Regions from separate parts of the Streptomyces macrosporus genome, predicted to be linked through region 1. Evidence: riboswitches for the same ligand, from Rfam matches in the RefSeq annotation. Region 1 holds a riboswitch; each other region holds the start of a gene.
The links. A riboswitch is a leader RNA that binds a small molecule or an ion and turns the genes downstream of it on or off. The one in region 1 is predicted to bind cyclic di-AMP.

Region 1 (3,682 bases):
GCGCTCCTTGCCCTCGAAGACGTAACGGCCGTCCTTGTGGAACTCGGTGGCCGCGACGTCCAGGGCGAGGGCGATGTCCTGGCCGGGGGTGTAGCCGGCCTGCCGGATGGCCTCCATGATGAGGTCGAGCGCCTCGCGGTTGGAGCCCAGGTTCGGGGCGAAGCCGCCCTCGTCGCCCAGGCCGGTGGACAGGCCGCGCTCCTTCAGCACCTTCTTGAGGGTGTGGTAGACCTCGGCGCCCCAGCGCAGGGCCTCGGAGAAGGACTCCGCGCCGATGGGGGCGATCATGAACTCCTGGATGTCGACGTTGGAGTCCGCGTGCGCGCCGCCGTTGAGGATGTTCATCATCGGCACCGGCAGCAGGTGGGCGTTCGGGCCGCCGAGGTAGCGGAAGAGCGGCAGGTCGGACGCCTCGGAGGCGGCGTGCGCGACGGCCAGGGAGACGCCGAGGATGGCGTTGGCGCCGAGCGAGGACTTGTCCGGGGTGGCGTCCAGGTCGAACATCGCCTGGTCGATCAGGCGCTGCTCGGTGGCGTCGTACCCGACCAGCTCGGGGCCGATCTGCTCGATGACGGCGAGGACGGCCTTCTCGACGCCCTTGCCGCCGTAGCGGCCCTTGTCTCCGTCACGCAGTTCCAGGGCCTCGAAGGCGCCGGTCGAGGCGCCGGACGGGACGGCCGCACGGCCGGTGCTGCCGTCGTCGAGGCCGACCTCGACCTCGACCGTGGGGTTGCCTCGCGAGTCGAGGATCTCGCGGGCCACTACGACGTCGATGGACGGCACGAGGGTCTCCTTTGTGTATGTCGGGCATGTGTGTCGGGTCTCAGCACCTTGAGCCTATCCGCACTGTGCGCGCGACCCGGCCGACGGCCCGTGCCGTACGGCGTAACGGAGGATGAAAGCCCAGTTCAGAGGGGGGATGAGCATTTTGTTTCCAAATTGAATAAACCCGGTGCGGGGCCCCCTCCGCACGGAGGGGCGACACACCGCACCGGGTTGGCGCCGCCGGGTCGCGGACCGGGCGGGCACCGCGCGCGTCAGACGCGGAGCTGCTGGCCCGGGAAGATCAGGTTGGGATCGTCGCCCACCACGTCCCTGTTCGCCTCGTAGAGCCGCTGCCAGGTGGTGCCGTGCTCGGCGGCGATCGCGCGGAGGGTGTCGCCCGGACGCACGGTGTGGGTGCCGGCCTCGTCCTCGTCGTGGTCCTCGCCATGGTCCTCGTGGTCCTCGCCGTGGTCGGCGTCGCCGGCCGAGGACGCCGACCGGGACTGCGACTGCGACTGGAACTGGGACTGCCCGCCCCAGCCGTCCGAGCCGCCGTCCGGATCCACCTCCGCCGCCGGCCCGCCGGAGGTGAGGCCGCCCTCGTCGGCGCACCCCCAGGCGCCCGGCCCCTGCATGGCCAGCAGGCGCTCGGCGACGGCGATCTGCTGCTCCCTGGTGGCCAGGTCGGCGCGCGGGGCGTACTGGAGGCCGCCGGCGGCCACCCAGCTCGACTGCGCGAACTGGAGGCCGCCGTAGTAGCCGTTGCCGGTGTTGATCGACCAGTCGCCGCCGGACTCGCACCGGGCCACCCGCTCCCAGGTGTCCACGGACGCCGCCGACGCGTCCTGCGCGCCCGACAGCGGAACGGCGATGGCCGCCCCCGCGGCGCCGGTCAGGGCGGCCGCGCGGACGGCCTTGGCGGTGCGACTGTCGTGACCCTTGCCGGTGAACAGCATGGACGTCCTTCTCACCGACGCCTGCGAGGTGAGCTGTCGGGTTCGGGCAGTGAGCAGCCCGGCCGTGCGGGGACGGGCGTCCCCTCTCGGCTTCACCCCAAGCCGCCTCGGCCCGTGCGGACCTCGGCGGCGCCTACCTGGTTCCCCCGCTCCTGCCATCGGCGCTGGCGCGACGACTAGCCACCGGCCGCCGGCAGGATTCGGCGCTGCGGTCGGTGGCACTCGCGGTCGCGAGCGAGAAGACGGTAAGCACACCGGGGCATACACCTCAAAGCATGTCAGAAACCGACCATTCACCCTTCTTGACGCCGAGACGGATGAACCGCGCAGGTCAGCAGTGGGCGTTAGGCCGGACAGGAAGGACACGCCGCAATAGCCCAGGAGGGTCATTCCGCGGCCCCCCTTCCCGGCCGGGGTCGGTCAGCCGACGGCGAGTTCCTGCCCCGGGAGGATCAGGTTCGGGTCGTCGCCCACGACGTCCCTGTTGGCCTCGTACAGCTCCGTCCAGCCGCCCCGCACCTCGTGGTCCCGGGCGATCGCCGAGAGCGAGTCCCCGGGCCGCACGAGGTAGCCCCCGCCCACGGCGAGGGGACCCTCGCCGCCCGACCCGGCCACGGCCTCCGCGCGTTCGAGGGAGCGGTCCGTGCGGTCGTCCACGTCCTCGGACCGCTCGCCCCGCGCGGCCTCCCGACCGCCCGACCGTTCGGCGCCCTCCGACTCCAGCTCGCGCGGATCGCGCTCGCCGCGGTGCCTGCCGGTGCCCGCTCCCGGGTCGGCGACCTCCTCGCGCGCCTCGGCGTCGGACCGGGGGGCCTTCTCCGCCGAGCCGTCCGCCGACTCCTCCTCGGCCTGCTCCCGGCCGGCGTCGGCGCCCTTCGCGGTGCCCTTCGCGGCGTCCTCGCCCTCCCCGGTGTCCTCGGCGGACTTCTCGGTGCCGCCCTCGGGCGCCGTGGACTTCCCGGCCCCGCCCTTCTCCCCCGCCCGTCCGGTGGACGGAGAGGCCGACTCCTCCTCGGACGGCAGGATGTTGCCCGGGTCGATGGCGGGCGCCTCGCCGGTGGAGTCGTAGCGCAGCCCGGCGTTGACGCCGCAGGTGGGCCAGGCGTCCGGCCCCTCTTCGGCCAGGATCTTCTCGGCCACCGCGATCTGCTGGCTGCGGCTGGCCAGGTCCGGGCGCTCGGCGTAGACCGTGCCGCCGTACGCCTCCCAGGTCTCCTGGGTGAGCTGGAGGCCGCCGTAGTAGCCGTTGCCGGTGTCGGCGCTCCACAGCCCGCCGCTCTCGCACTGTGCGACCCGGTCCCAGGTGTCCAGGTCGGCCGCCTGGGCGCCCGTCGCGCCGAGGAGGGGCATGGCGATCCCCGCGCCGGTCATCCCGGCCGTGACGAAGATGGCGGGAGCCTGGCGGGGGCGGCGGTGTCTACCGTTCCCGGAAAGCATGTGTGGGGCCTCTCGTGCGTGGGGAGTGGAAAAGGTTCAGCGCTTGTTGACGGCTGAACGTAGCGCCCCGGTCCGATCATCACAAGCCAGTGTCGCGTAGATCACGTGTAGGTCACATAAGTGACCGAGCGTCACCCGCGTACCGGTTCGAACTCCACGGGCAGCTCGCGCAGGCCGCGCATGATGAGGCCGCCGCGCCGGCGCAATTCGGACGGTTCCACCGCGAGCCGCAGGTCGGGGAGGCGTCCGAACAGGGTCGCGAGGGCGATGTGCCCCTCCAGCCGGGCCAGCGGGGCGCCCAGGCAGTAGTGGATGCCGTGGCCGTAGCCGAGGTGCTGGTTGTCACTGCGTGTAAGGTCCAACGTGTCCGGATCGTCGAACCTCGCGGGGTCCCGGTCGGCGGCGGCCAGCACCACCAGCACCGGGTCGCCGGGTTCCACGCGCTGCCCGCCGATCGTCATCGGCTCGGTGGCGAACCGCCAGGTCGCCAGCTCCACCGGCCCGTCGTAGCGCAGCAGTTCCTC
Region 2 (3,682 bases), on a different contig from region 1:
CGTCGCGCAGCACCACGCGCTCGGCGGCCTCCAGCAGCTCCTTGCGGCGGCGTTCCGTGGTGCTGAGCCGGTCCTCCCGGTGTGTGGTCTCCATGCCTCCGCCTCCCCGACCCTGTGACGCCTCGCCTGCCCCTCCGCGCAACGTAACACCCGCCACCGGGGGACGGGCGGACCGAGCGCCGGAGGTTGACACCGGACTGGCCGGTAACATATTCCTGTTACCGCTAGTAACAATCGGATGGAGGGCTTCCATGGCGGAGTTCGCACTCGAGCTCAACGAGGACCAGAAGGCCGTGAGGGACTGGGTCCACGGCTTCGCCGCCGATGTCATGCGTCCCGCCGCCGCGGAGTGGGACGAGCGCGAGGAGACTCCCTGGCCCGTCATCCAGGAGGCGGCCAAGATCGGCCTGTACTCGCTCGACTTCTACGCCCAGCAGTACTTCGACCCCACCGGCCTGGGCATCCCCGTGGTCATGGAGGAGCTGTTCTGGGGCGACGCGGGCATCGGCCTGTCGATCGTCGGCACCGCCCTGGCGGCCGTCGGCGTGCTCGCCAACGGCACCGAGGAGCAGATCGGCACCTGGATCCCCCAGATGTACGGCGACGCGAACGACGTGAAGGTCGCCGCCTTCTGCTCCTCCGAGCCCGACGCGGGCTCGGACGTCTCCGCGATGCGCACCCGCGCGGTCTACGACGAGGCCAAGGACGAGTGGGTGATCAACGGCACCAAGACCTGGGCGACCAACGGCGGCATCGCCAACGTCCACGTCGTCGTCGCCGTCGTCGACCCCGAGCTCGGCGCCAAGGGGCACGCCTCCTTCGTCGTCCCGCCGAACACCCCCGGCCTGTCCCAGGGCCAGAAGTTCAAGAAGCACGGCATCCGCGCCTCCCACACCGCCGAGGTGGTGCTGGACGACGTCCGCGTCCCGGGCCACTGCCTGCTGGGCGGCAAGGAGAAGCTCGACGAGCGCCTGGCCCGCGCCCGCGAGAAGGCGAAGAAGGGCGGCGGCGAGCGCGTGAAGAACGCCGCGATGGCCACCTTCGAGGCGTCCCGCCCGGCCGTGGGCGCCCAGGCCGTCGGCATCGCCCGGGCCGCCTACGAGGTCGCCCTGGAGTACGCCAAGACCAGGGTGCAGTTCGGCCGCCCGATCATCGACAACCAGGGCATCGCCTTCCAGCTCGCCGACATGCGCACCCGCATCGACGCCGCCCGCCTGCTGGTGTGGCGGGCCTCGTGGATGGCGGCGGCGGGCAAGCCCTTCGAGGCCGCCGAGGGATCGATGTCCAAGCTGTTCGCCGGGGAGACCGCGAAGGCCGTCACCGCCCAGGCGATCCAGATCCTCGGCGGCAACGGCTACACCCGGGAGTACCCGGTGGAGCGCATGCACCGGGACGCCGCGATCTACTCGATCTTCGAGGGCACCAGCGAGATCCAGCGACTGGTCGTCGCCCGCACGATCTCGGGCATGCACATCCGCTGAACCTCCGCCGGGCCGCCGCCGGGAGGCGGTGGCGGCCCGGCCGGGCCTTCCGGCCGTACGGTGCCCACCGGCGAGACGGCGGGCACCGTACGGCCTCCACCTGCGGCGATCGCCCTCCGACACCCGCGCGGCACCGTTGCCGCAGGTCGGCCCCGCCGCGCTCCCCTGCCCGCCGGCAACGCCGGTCCGCCGGCGCCGCGGGCGTCCGCACCGCCGTCGACCGCGTCCGCTTCCGGCGCGCCCGACCCGTCTTCGGGTTTTCGGATTTTCGGGTTTTCATGATGGCGTGGGTCGAGGGTCACCCGACACGAGGGCGGCCATTCGAGGTGATCGTCTCGGCGCGAGCGGCGCGCCGAGACCGTTCCGGCCGCCTCGCCGCACCCTCGGAGGGGGGCCAACAGCCGCTGCTCAGAGGCCGTTTCGAGAGGTTGCGGCCGGGCAGTGGAACGGCCCGGGACTCCGGACGGCACAGAAGTGAACAAATTCACAGATACCGTCAGATCTCGCACCTGAGCCCGTTCTTGACGCACTATCCGTAGACAACGGCAAGTCCCCGCCACGGGGCGGGGCGCCCGGGCGGACGCCGAATCCTGCCGCCGCCCGGGTGAGAGACGGACCATGACGAATCGGCAGGAGCGGGAGACCCAAGCACGACGGGCCGCACACCACGCGGCCCTTGGGGTGAAGCCACCGAGGTGGCCGGGCAACTTCGCCAGCCCGAACCCGACAGGTCATCTTTCGCAGGCGGATGACGAAGGGTTGAACCATGTCCGCGTACCCGCGTATACCCGGACTCGTGTCCCGAGCGGCCGTCACCTCCGCCGTCACCGCGGCGACGCTCGCGGGAACGGCCTTGATCCCGGCCGCCACCCCCGACGCCGAGGCGCTGACGCCCGCGGGCAAGGCGCTCAAGGTCGCGGCCTCCAAGAAGGGGGCGCCCTACCAGTACGGCGCCGCCGGGCCGAACCGCTTCGACTGCTCGGGACTCACCCAGTACTCGTACAAGAAGGCGGGCAAGAAGCTGCCGCGCACCGCGGCGGCCCAGTACAACCGCACCAAGCACATCACCGCCAAGTCCCGGAAGAAAGGCGACCTGGTGTTCTTCCACTCCGGTGGAAGCGTCTACCACGTCGGCATCTACGCCGGTGACGGACGGGTCTGGCACTCCCCGAAGCCGGGGAAGACCGTCCGCAAGGAGAAGATCTGGACCAAGAGCGTGCGGTACGGGCGCGTGAAGTGATCCCGGACCGGGCTCGACGGCCCCGGTGACGGGGCGCCGCGGACACCCGTCCGCGGCGCCCCGTCGGCGTGTCCGGCCCGATTCGGCTCTCGGCGATTCCGCCCGGGGCGTGAAGCCGTTCCGCCGCGCTGCCCGGGCGGGCAGGCTCGCCCCATGAGACTTCTGATACTGGGCGGAACGGAGTTCGTCGGTCGGGCGGTCGCCGAGGAGGCGTCGGCCCGCGGCCGGCGGGTGACCGTCTTCCACCGGGGACGGCACGCCGCGCCTCCCGGCGTCGCGGAACTGCTGGGCGACCGCACGGCCGACGGCGGCCTGGACGCCTTGGAGAAGGCGGCCGGGGACGGCGGCTGGGACGCCGTGGTCGACACCTGGAGCGGCGCGCCCTCCGCGGTGCGCGACGCCGCCGAACTCCTGGCCCCGCACGTGCGGCACCACGTCTACGTCTCCAGCCGCTCGGTGTACGCCGACCCCGTTCCGGCGGGCCTGGACGAGAACGGCCCGGTGGTCGACGCCTCGCCCGACGACGAGAGCGGCGCCGACTACGCGCGGGCCAAGAGGGGAGGGGAGCTGGCCGCCCTCGCCGCCTTCGGCGACCGGGCGCTGCTGGTGCGGGCGGGACTGATCCTCGGCCCCCACGAGAACATCGGACGGCTGCCGTGGTGGCTGCTGCGCGTCGCCCGGGGCGGCGAGGTCCTGGCGCCCGGCCCCCGCGACCTCCCCCTGCAGTACGTGGACGCCCGCGACCTCGCCGGCTGGACGCTGGACGCCGTCGAGCGCGGGCTGGGCGGCCCGTACAACGTGGTGAGCCCGCCCGGCCACACCACCATGGCCGAACTGCTGGAGAGCTGTGTGCGCGTCACCGGCTCCGGGGCCGAACTGCGCTGGACCGAACCGGAGACCGTTCTCGCGGCGGGGGCGCTGCCCTGGACGGACCTGCCGATCTGGATCCCGCCGGGCGAGG
Region 3 (3,682 bases), on a different contig from region 1:
GCCGCGGCCCTCGATCTCGGAGTAGTGGACGAAGACGTCCGGTCCGTCGGTGCGGGCGATGAAGCCGAAGCCCTTGTCCGCGTTGAACCACTTGACGGTTCCCTCGGTCATTTCTCTCTCCTTGCCCAGGCGGGAACGGGCACCGCACCGCGCGGTGTCCGGGCCGGTCCTGGACGCGGGCCCCCTCGGGTCTCCGAGGAGAGCGACGCGCCCGCGACATCGTTCTTCGCAAGCGTGCGGTCAACGCAAACACACAAAAACTACGACCAACCGGTACAACCAGCCTGCTGTTGGATTTCTTCCCGGTCTCCGGGCCGCCATGCCGCCCCGTCCGGCGGCGGGCGGCACGGCGGCCCGGGGCACCGCGGGCTCCGCGTCGACCACGGAGGGTGAGACGTGCCGGCGGTCCGCCGGACGGGCGACCGGGGGGACGGACGGGTGCCGGGGGGAACCGGGACGGCGGTGCATAGCGGGCGGGACGTCGGAATCGGCAGCAGGATGACCGGTACGGACCTGTAAGGAGTCGTCGTGGCCCGTCATTCCTCTTCGCCCGGTCGGACGTCCGGCCGGGAACCCTCGCTCCTGCCCGGCCCCGTGGGGGCACGGGACCGGATCGTGACCCTGCTGATGCTGCTCTCCGGCGTCTGGCTGCTCGTGGCGTCGTGGCCCCTGCGCTACCCCTTCACCGACGCAGCGGAGGAGGCCCAGCGCAACGAGACCGGCGTCGGCCTGGTGGTGGCGTTCATCGCCGGCGCCGGGATGATGCGCCGGCGCGGGTTGCTGTCGGACCTGGTCGTCCTCCTGCTCGGCCTCTGGCTGCTGGTGTCGCCCTTCGTGGTCGACTACGGCGGCGAGGTCACCCCACGGGTCGCCCAGACCAACGAGGTCGTCATGGGGATCGTGCTGATCGCGCTCTCCGTGGTGAGCATGCTGCTGTACTTCCGCAGTCGCCGCACGGGGGCGGACGAGAGGGAGGGCGGCTGACGCGTCCACCGCGGCCGTCCCCGTACGCCCGCGGCCGGTCGGTTCCGCGGACCCGACCGGCCGCGGGCGGAGAGAACGCGGGCGGAGAGAACGCGGACGGAGGGAAAGCAGGCGGAGGGAAAGCGGGCGACATCTCCAGGGAAAACGGTTTTTCCGACGGCTTGCCGGAGAAATTCTCTAGGTCCGGAATGGTGCGATGTAAAGAGAATTCGGAAGCCGATGTGCCCGGAATCACATTTCCTCGTCCCTCGTCTTCCCGTGGCGGATGATCGCCATGCGGGTTTCCGCCGAATTCCCATGCCGCAAGGGGTTCTGACGTCTCCGCAGGATTTCCGTGCGATCACCCTCGGAGGAAGATCCGGTGCATTCCGTGGCCGGCGGCGACGATTTGGCGACGGGGCGACCGTCGGCTGTTTTACCGAGTCTTGCCCCCGTTGAGGGGCTGTGTTTATGTGTCCTGGCCTCCGTCCCGAGTCGGAGGCTCCACCGCCGGGACGCCGAATCCTGCCGCCCGGCCGGTGGAGAGGCAGCAGCCGACCACGGCAGGAGCGGGGAAACCACATACGCGCCGTGCCGCGCTTTCAGCCGGCCCGGCTTGGGGTGAAGCCGAATTCCGATGTGTTCCGGCACGACGGAAATCGGCCGGGCTCTCCGGCCCGAATCCGACAGCTAACCTCGCAGGCGGCAGGAGAGGACCCCCCATGTCCAGAGGTCGCCACCGACGTCCGCGCACCCCTCTGATGTCCCGTCATTTCTCCCGTCTCTCCCTCGTCCTCACGGCCGGTGGCGCGGGTGTCGCGGCGCCGCTGTTCGTCGCGGGCGGCGCGAACGCGGCTCCCGTCTCCGCGCAGGACGCCGCCCCCGCGGCGCAGAAGCGCGCCGACTCCCGGGCGGAGGGCACGCCGGAGTCCGCCCCGAAGTCCGAGTCCAAGGCCGGCGCCACGGACTCCTACACCGTCGTCAGCGGTGACACGCTGCACGGGATCGCCACCGACCACGACGTCGAGGGCGGTTGGCGGACCGTCCACGAGGCCAACCGGAAGACCATCGGGGACGACCCGAACCTGATCTTCCCCGGCCAGAAGCTCACCCTCGCCGTCGAGGGGACCGGTGCGGAGCGGAGCGCCGCGCCGGACCAGGGCAGGACCCCTCCCGCCGCCACGCAGTCCCAGGCCGCGCAGACCTCCGCGAAGAACACGTCCTACCCGGACAACCTGGACGGCTGGATCCGCGAGGCCCTGGACATCATGCGGGCCAACGGCATCCCCGGCACCTACGAGGGCATCCACCGCAACATCATGCGCGAGTCGGGCGGCAACCCGAACGCGATCAACAACTGGGACGTCAACGCCCAGCGCGGCACCCCGTCCATCGGTCTGCTCCAGGTCATCAAGCCGACCTTCGACGCCTACCACGTCGCCGGCACGGCCGACAGCCAGTACGACCCGGTGGCCAACATCGTCGCCGCCTGCAACTACGCGGCCGACCGCTACGGATCGATCGACAACGTCAACGGCCCCTACTGAGCCGTCCGGAACGCGGAGGACCGCGGGGCGTGGATGGCCCGCGGTCCTCCGCCGCGCCCGGCCCGCGTCGGACGCCGCCCGGGGGACCGGCGCGTTCGCGCCGTCATGAGGCGGGGTCCTGTCGAGAGAGGGCCGATCGCGGGATATCTTGATGTCGAGCAATGTTGCAGACGTGGAGCGGAGCACCCGGTGACTGACTCGACCATCATCTACACATACACCGACGAGGCCCCGGCGCTGGCGACGTATTCGTTCCTGCCCGTGGTCCAGGCGTACGCGGCGAAGGCCGGTGTCACTGTGGAGAGCCGTGACATCTCCCTGGCCGGGCGGATCATCGCCGTCTTCCCCGAGTACCTCAAGGAGGAGCAGCGGATCGGCGACGCGCTCGCCGAGCTCGGCGAGCTGGCCAAGAAGCCCGAGGCCAACATCATCAAGCTGCCCAACATCTCGGCCTCGATCCCGCAGCTGAAGGCCGCCATCGCCGAGCTGCAGGAGAAGGGCTACGCCCTGCCGGACTACCCGGACGACCCCAAGACCGACGAGGAGCGCGAGATCCGCGCCCGCTACGACAAGGTCAAGGGCAGCGCCGTCAACCCGGTCCTGCGCGAGGGCAACTCCGACCGCCGCGCCCCCGCCTCGGTGAAGAACTACGCCAAGACGCACCCGCACCGCATGGGAGCCTGGACGCCCGAGTCCAAGACGAACGTCGCGACGATGGGCGTCGACGACTTCCGCTCCACCGAGAAGTCCGCGGTCGTCGCCGAGGACGGCTCGCTCCGCATCGAGCTGGTGGGCGACGACGGCAGCACCACCGTCCTGCGCGAGTCGGTGCCCGTCCTGGCCGGTGAGGTCGTGGACGCGGCCGTCATGCGCGTCGCGGCGCTGCGCGAGTTCCTCAAGGAGCAGGTCGCCCGCGCCAAGGCCGAGGGCGTGCTGTTCTCCGTGCACCTGAAGGCCACGATGATGAAGGTCTCCGACCCGATCATCTTCGGCCACGTGGTGCGCGCCTTCTTCCCGAAGACGTTCGCCGAGTACGGCGAGACGCTCAGCCGGGCCGGCCTGAGCCCGAACGACGGCCTGGGCGCCATCTTCAAGGGCCTGGACGCGCTGCCCGAGGGCGCGAAGATCAAGGAGTCCTTCGAGGCCGAGCTGAACGAGGGCCCGGACCTGGC
Region 4 (3,682 bases), on a different contig from region 1:
TGCTCCGGCCTTTCCGGAGAGCGAGATCGAGCGGCTGGTGCGCAACCGCCTGGACGAGATCCCGCACGAGTTGGCCAACCCCGCCCGTCGGGCGGCCATCGCCCTGTCCGACGAGCTGTTCCCGGACACCTCCCGGCTCTCCCGCCCGCGCCAGGGCGCCCAGGAGACCATCGAGCGCATCGACGCCGCGGCCGTGCGCGCCTTCTACGAGGCGCACGTGCGGCCCTCGACCGCCACGGCCGTGGTGGTCGGCGACTTCACCGGCGTGGACCTGGACAAGGCCCTCGCCGACACCCTCGGCACCTGGACCGGTACGGCCGGCAAGCCCCGGCCCGTGCCGCCGATCACGGCGGACGACACCGGCCGGGTGATCATCGTGGACCGTCCCGGCTCGGTGCAGACCCAGCTCCTCATCGGCCGGATCGGCCCCGACCGGCACGACCGCGTGTGGCCCGCCCAGGTGCTCGGCACGTACTGCCTGGGCGGCACGCTCACCTCCCGCCTGGACCGGGTGCTGCGCGAGGAGAAGGGCTACACCTACGGCGTGCGCGCCTTCGCCCAGGTGCTGCGCTCGGCCCCCGACGGCACCGGCGCCTCGCTGCTGGCCATCAACGGCTCGGTGGCCACCGATGTGACGGGGCTCGCGCTGGCCGACCTGTGGCAGGTGCTGCGCACCCTCGCCGAGGAGGGGCTCACCGACGCCGAGCGGGACACGGCCGTGCAGAACCTGGTGGGCGTCGCCCCGCTGCGGTACGAGACGGCGGCGGCCGTGGCGGGCACCCTCGCCGACCAGGTGGAGCAGCACCTGCCCGACGACTACCAGGCGCGGCTGTACGAGCGGCTCGCCGAGACCGGCACGGTGGAGGCCACGGCGGCGGTCGTCGCCGCCTTCCCGGCCGACCGTCTGGTGACGGTCCTGGTGGGAGACGCGTCACAGATCGCCGACCCGGTGCGGGATCTGGGGATCGGAGAGGTGACGGTCGTCACGGACTGACGGGGAATCGGACGGACCGCGCGTGACGGCCGTCACGTTCCGAAGGGTATCGCGGCGCATCGGAGGTGACGGCCGTCACGCATCCCAAAAGGACCGCAGTGCGCCGGAGGTGACGGCCGTCACGCCGCGGGAGTGACGGCCGTCACGGATCGGCGGTCCGCAAGTCCCGGACCAGCGAAGGCCCTTGGTGTGCTTGTCACACCAAGGGCCTTTCCCGTGGGCGGATTGACGCTTCCGGAGGAAGGTTTATGTGGCATGCGATACAAAACGCCCGATTTGTTTGCTCGCTCAAGCACGGCCGTTTAGCTTCGAGTCCGTTGGCCGTCAGAAGCGTCCGCATCCGTGGCCGCCGGCCCACGCATCGCCGAGTCCCCCGTCCGGGGGAGCCGGGGACCCACCCTCCGCCTCCTGTGCGCGAGGGGTCCATCCCACCGGGGTGAATCGAGCCGAGTGCTCGTAGGAGACCTTCCCGCTCCGAACCCGTCAGCTAACCCGGTAGGCGACACGGAAGGAAAGGAGCACGCCGTACATGGCGTTCACCCGTGCCACCGAGAAGCTCACCGAGAAGGTCACCACCTTCACCGGGAAGCTCGCCGAGAAGCACCGGCTCTCCGGCCGCGCCGTCCGCACGGGCGCCGGTCTGCTGGGAGCCGCCACCCTCGCCGCCACCGGTGTGGTCGGCACCATCGCCACCCCCGCCGTCGCCTCCTCGGGCGAGGCGCACAAGACCTACGCCCTGGGCTTCGCGCAGGCCGTGGCCGTCGGTGACACGATCGCCGACGACGTCCGGGCCCAGGCCCAGGCCCAGCAGCGCGCGGCCGACGCCTCGCGCGTGAAGGCCGAGGAGATCGCGGCCGCCAAGGCCGTGAAGGCCGAGAAGGTCGCCCGGGAGCGCGCCGCCGAGCGTGCGGCCGCCGCCGAGCGCGAGGCCGAGGAGCGCCGGGCCGCCGCGAAGCGCGAGGCCGAGGAGCGCCGCGCCGAGCGGACCGCCGAGCGCCGTGCGGCGAGCGGCTACGTCGACCCGGTCGCGGGCGTGGACACCACGACCACGTACAAGCAGGCCGGCGCCTCCTGGTCCTCCGGCAAGCACAGCGGCATCGACTTCCCCGCCGCCACCGGCACCCCCGTGCGGGCCGTGGGCCCGGGCACCGTGGTGACGGTCGGCTGGGGCGGCGCGTACGGCAACCAGATCGTCATCCGCCACGACGACGGCCGCTACACCCAGTACGCCCACCTGTCCGCCACGAACGTGACGCCCGGCCAGCGGGTGGACGGCGGCCGGCAGATCGGCGCGGTCGGCTCCACCGGCAACAGCACCGGCCCGCACCTGCACTTCGAGGCCCGCACCGGCGCGTACTACGGCTCCGACATCAACCCGATCACGTACCTGGCCTCCAAGGGCGTCGACGTCTGACGGACGCCCCCGGGCGGACGCCATCGGACGGACGGCACACGGCCGCGCGACCCACGAGTCGCGCGGCCGCAGCTTTTCCGCCTGTTTTCCACGGGGCATCGGAATTTCCGTGACGGTGGAATACAGTTCGACTCTGCGGAACATCGGAAACGCGGAGACGACGGCGGAGGTCGACCCATGCGCATTTCGGCGCACATGGTGTGCACTGCGGTCCGCGACGACATCGTCTCCGGAGCATTCCCGCCCGGCGCCCGGCTCACCGAGGAACTGCTCGCCAGACGCTACGGCGTCTCGCGGATCCCGGTGCGCGAGGCGCTGCGCACCCTGGAGTCGGAGGGCTTCGTGATCACCCGCCGGCACGCGGGCGCCTGTGTCGCCCGGCCCAGCGAACAGGAGGCGGCCGACCTGCTCGACATCCGGGCCCTGCTGGAGCCGCTGGGCGTCGCGCGGGCGGCCCGGCGCCGCACCGAGGCGCAACTGAAGGTGCTGCGCGGCCTGGTCCGTCTGGGGCGGCAGCGCGCCGAGCACGGCCACTTCTCCGACCTGCGGGCCCTGGAGGACTGGTACCACGAGACGCTGGCCCAGGCGTCCGGCAGCCCGACCCTGGCCGCGCTGCTCACCCAGCTCCGGCGCAAGATCACCTGGGTCTACGCCGCGGAGCCCCCGACACGGGCGACGGCCGTCTGGCGGGAGCACGGCGCCATCGTGGACGCGGTCGCCCGCGGGGACGCGGAGCGGGCGCGGGCCCTGGCGGTCGCCCATGTGGAACGCTCCGTCGCGGCCCGCCGCGAGCAGCGGCCGGTGGCCGTGCGCGAAACCGGCCGGAAAGCCGCCGTGAGAGAGACGAAACATTCCGTCAACACGGGAGGCGACAATGCGTAACAGCGGTCGTATAGCGGCGGGATGAAAAGCCGGCCACATTGTCCACCCATTGTTCCGCGGATATGGCGAAGGCGGTGGAGCGATACCGCTCCACCGCCTCCGCCGGTGTTTTCCGGAGCCGTCTTCCGAGGTTTTCCGGTTCAGACGGCGCCCGGAAGCTCGTCCAGCCCCTCGGAGACCAGCTTCGCCAGACGATCCAGGGCGACCTCGGCGTCCTCGATCGGGGAGGCCAGCACGATCTCCTGGCCGCCCTCCACGCCCAGCCCCAGCACCGAGAGCATCGAGGCGGCGTTGACCGGCTCGCCCCCGGGCCTGGCCACGGTGACGGGGACGCCGGACGCGGTCACGGCACGGACGAAGATCGCGGCGGGACGGGCGTGCAGGCCCTCGGC

Region 2: it holds a riboswitch for cyclic di-AMP, as region 1 does, so the genes downstream of both, ABD335_RS15905 (C40 family peptidase) here and ABD335_RS22305 (LysM peptidoglycan-binding domain-containing protein) in region 1, are expected to answer to the same signal.
Region 3: it holds a riboswitch for cyclic di-AMP, as region 1 does, so the genes downstream of both, ABD335_RS00520 (transglycosylase SLT domain-containing protein) here and ABD335_RS22305 (LysM peptidoglycan-binding domain-containing protein) in region 1, are expected to answer to the same signal.
Region 4: it holds a riboswitch for cyclic di-AMP, as region 1 does, so the genes downstream of both, ABD335_RS17500 (M23 family metallopeptidase) here and ABD335_RS22305 (LysM peptidoglycan-binding domain-containing protein) in region 1, are expected to answer to the same signal.

The regions. Positions count from the first base shown of each region.
Region 1 covers NZ_BAAASZ010000031.1:79,554-83,235, forward strand. The annotation lists gene eno (phosphopyruvate hydratase) at 1-783, opposite strand, end outside; gene ABD335_RS22305 (LysM peptidoglycan-binding domain-containing protein) at 1,038-1,721, opposite strand; cyclic di-AMP (ydaO/yuaA leader) riboswitch at 1,725-1,901, opposite strand; gene ABD335_RS22310 (transglycosylase family protein) at 2,142-3,092, opposite strand; gene ABD335_RS22315 (cytochrome P450 family protein) at 3,290-3,682, opposite strand, start outside.
Region 2 covers NZ_BAAASZ010000023.1:91,348-95,029, forward strand. The annotation lists gene ABD335_RS15895 (TetR/AcrR family transcriptional regulator) at 1-94, opposite strand, end outside; gene ABD335_RS15900 (acyl-CoA dehydrogenase family protein) at 252-1,481, shown strand; cyclic di-AMP (ydaO/yuaA leader) riboswitch at 2,091-2,244, shown strand; gene ABD335_RS15905 (C40 family peptidase) at 2,248-2,721, shown strand; gene ABD335_RS15910 (NAD-dependent epimerase/dehydratase family protein) at 2,875-3,682, shown strand, end outside.
Region 3 covers NZ_BAAASZ010000003.1:14,543-18,224, reverse strand. The annotation lists gene ABD335_RS00530 (cold-shock protein) at 1-111, opposite strand, end outside; gene ABD335_RS00525 (SPW repeat domain-containing protein) at 616-984, shown strand; cyclic di-AMP (ydaO/yuaA leader) riboswitch at 1,506-1,682, shown strand; gene ABD335_RS00520 (transglycosylase SLT domain-containing protein) at 1,686-2,510, shown strand; gene ABD335_RS00515 (NADP-dependent isocitrate dehydrogenase) at 2,700-3,682, shown strand, end outside.
Region 4 covers NZ_BAAASZ010000026.1:106,125-109,806, forward strand. The annotation lists gene ABD335_RS17495 (M16 family metallopeptidase) at 1-994, shown strand, start outside; cyclic di-AMP (ydaO/yuaA leader) riboswitch at 1,347-1,511, shown strand; gene ABD335_RS17500 (M23 family metallopeptidase) at 1,524-2,408, shown strand; gene ABD335_RS17505 (GntR family transcriptional regulator) at 2,586-3,290, shown strand; gene ABD335_RS17510 (HPr family phosphocarrier protein) at 3,431-3,682, opposite strand, start outside.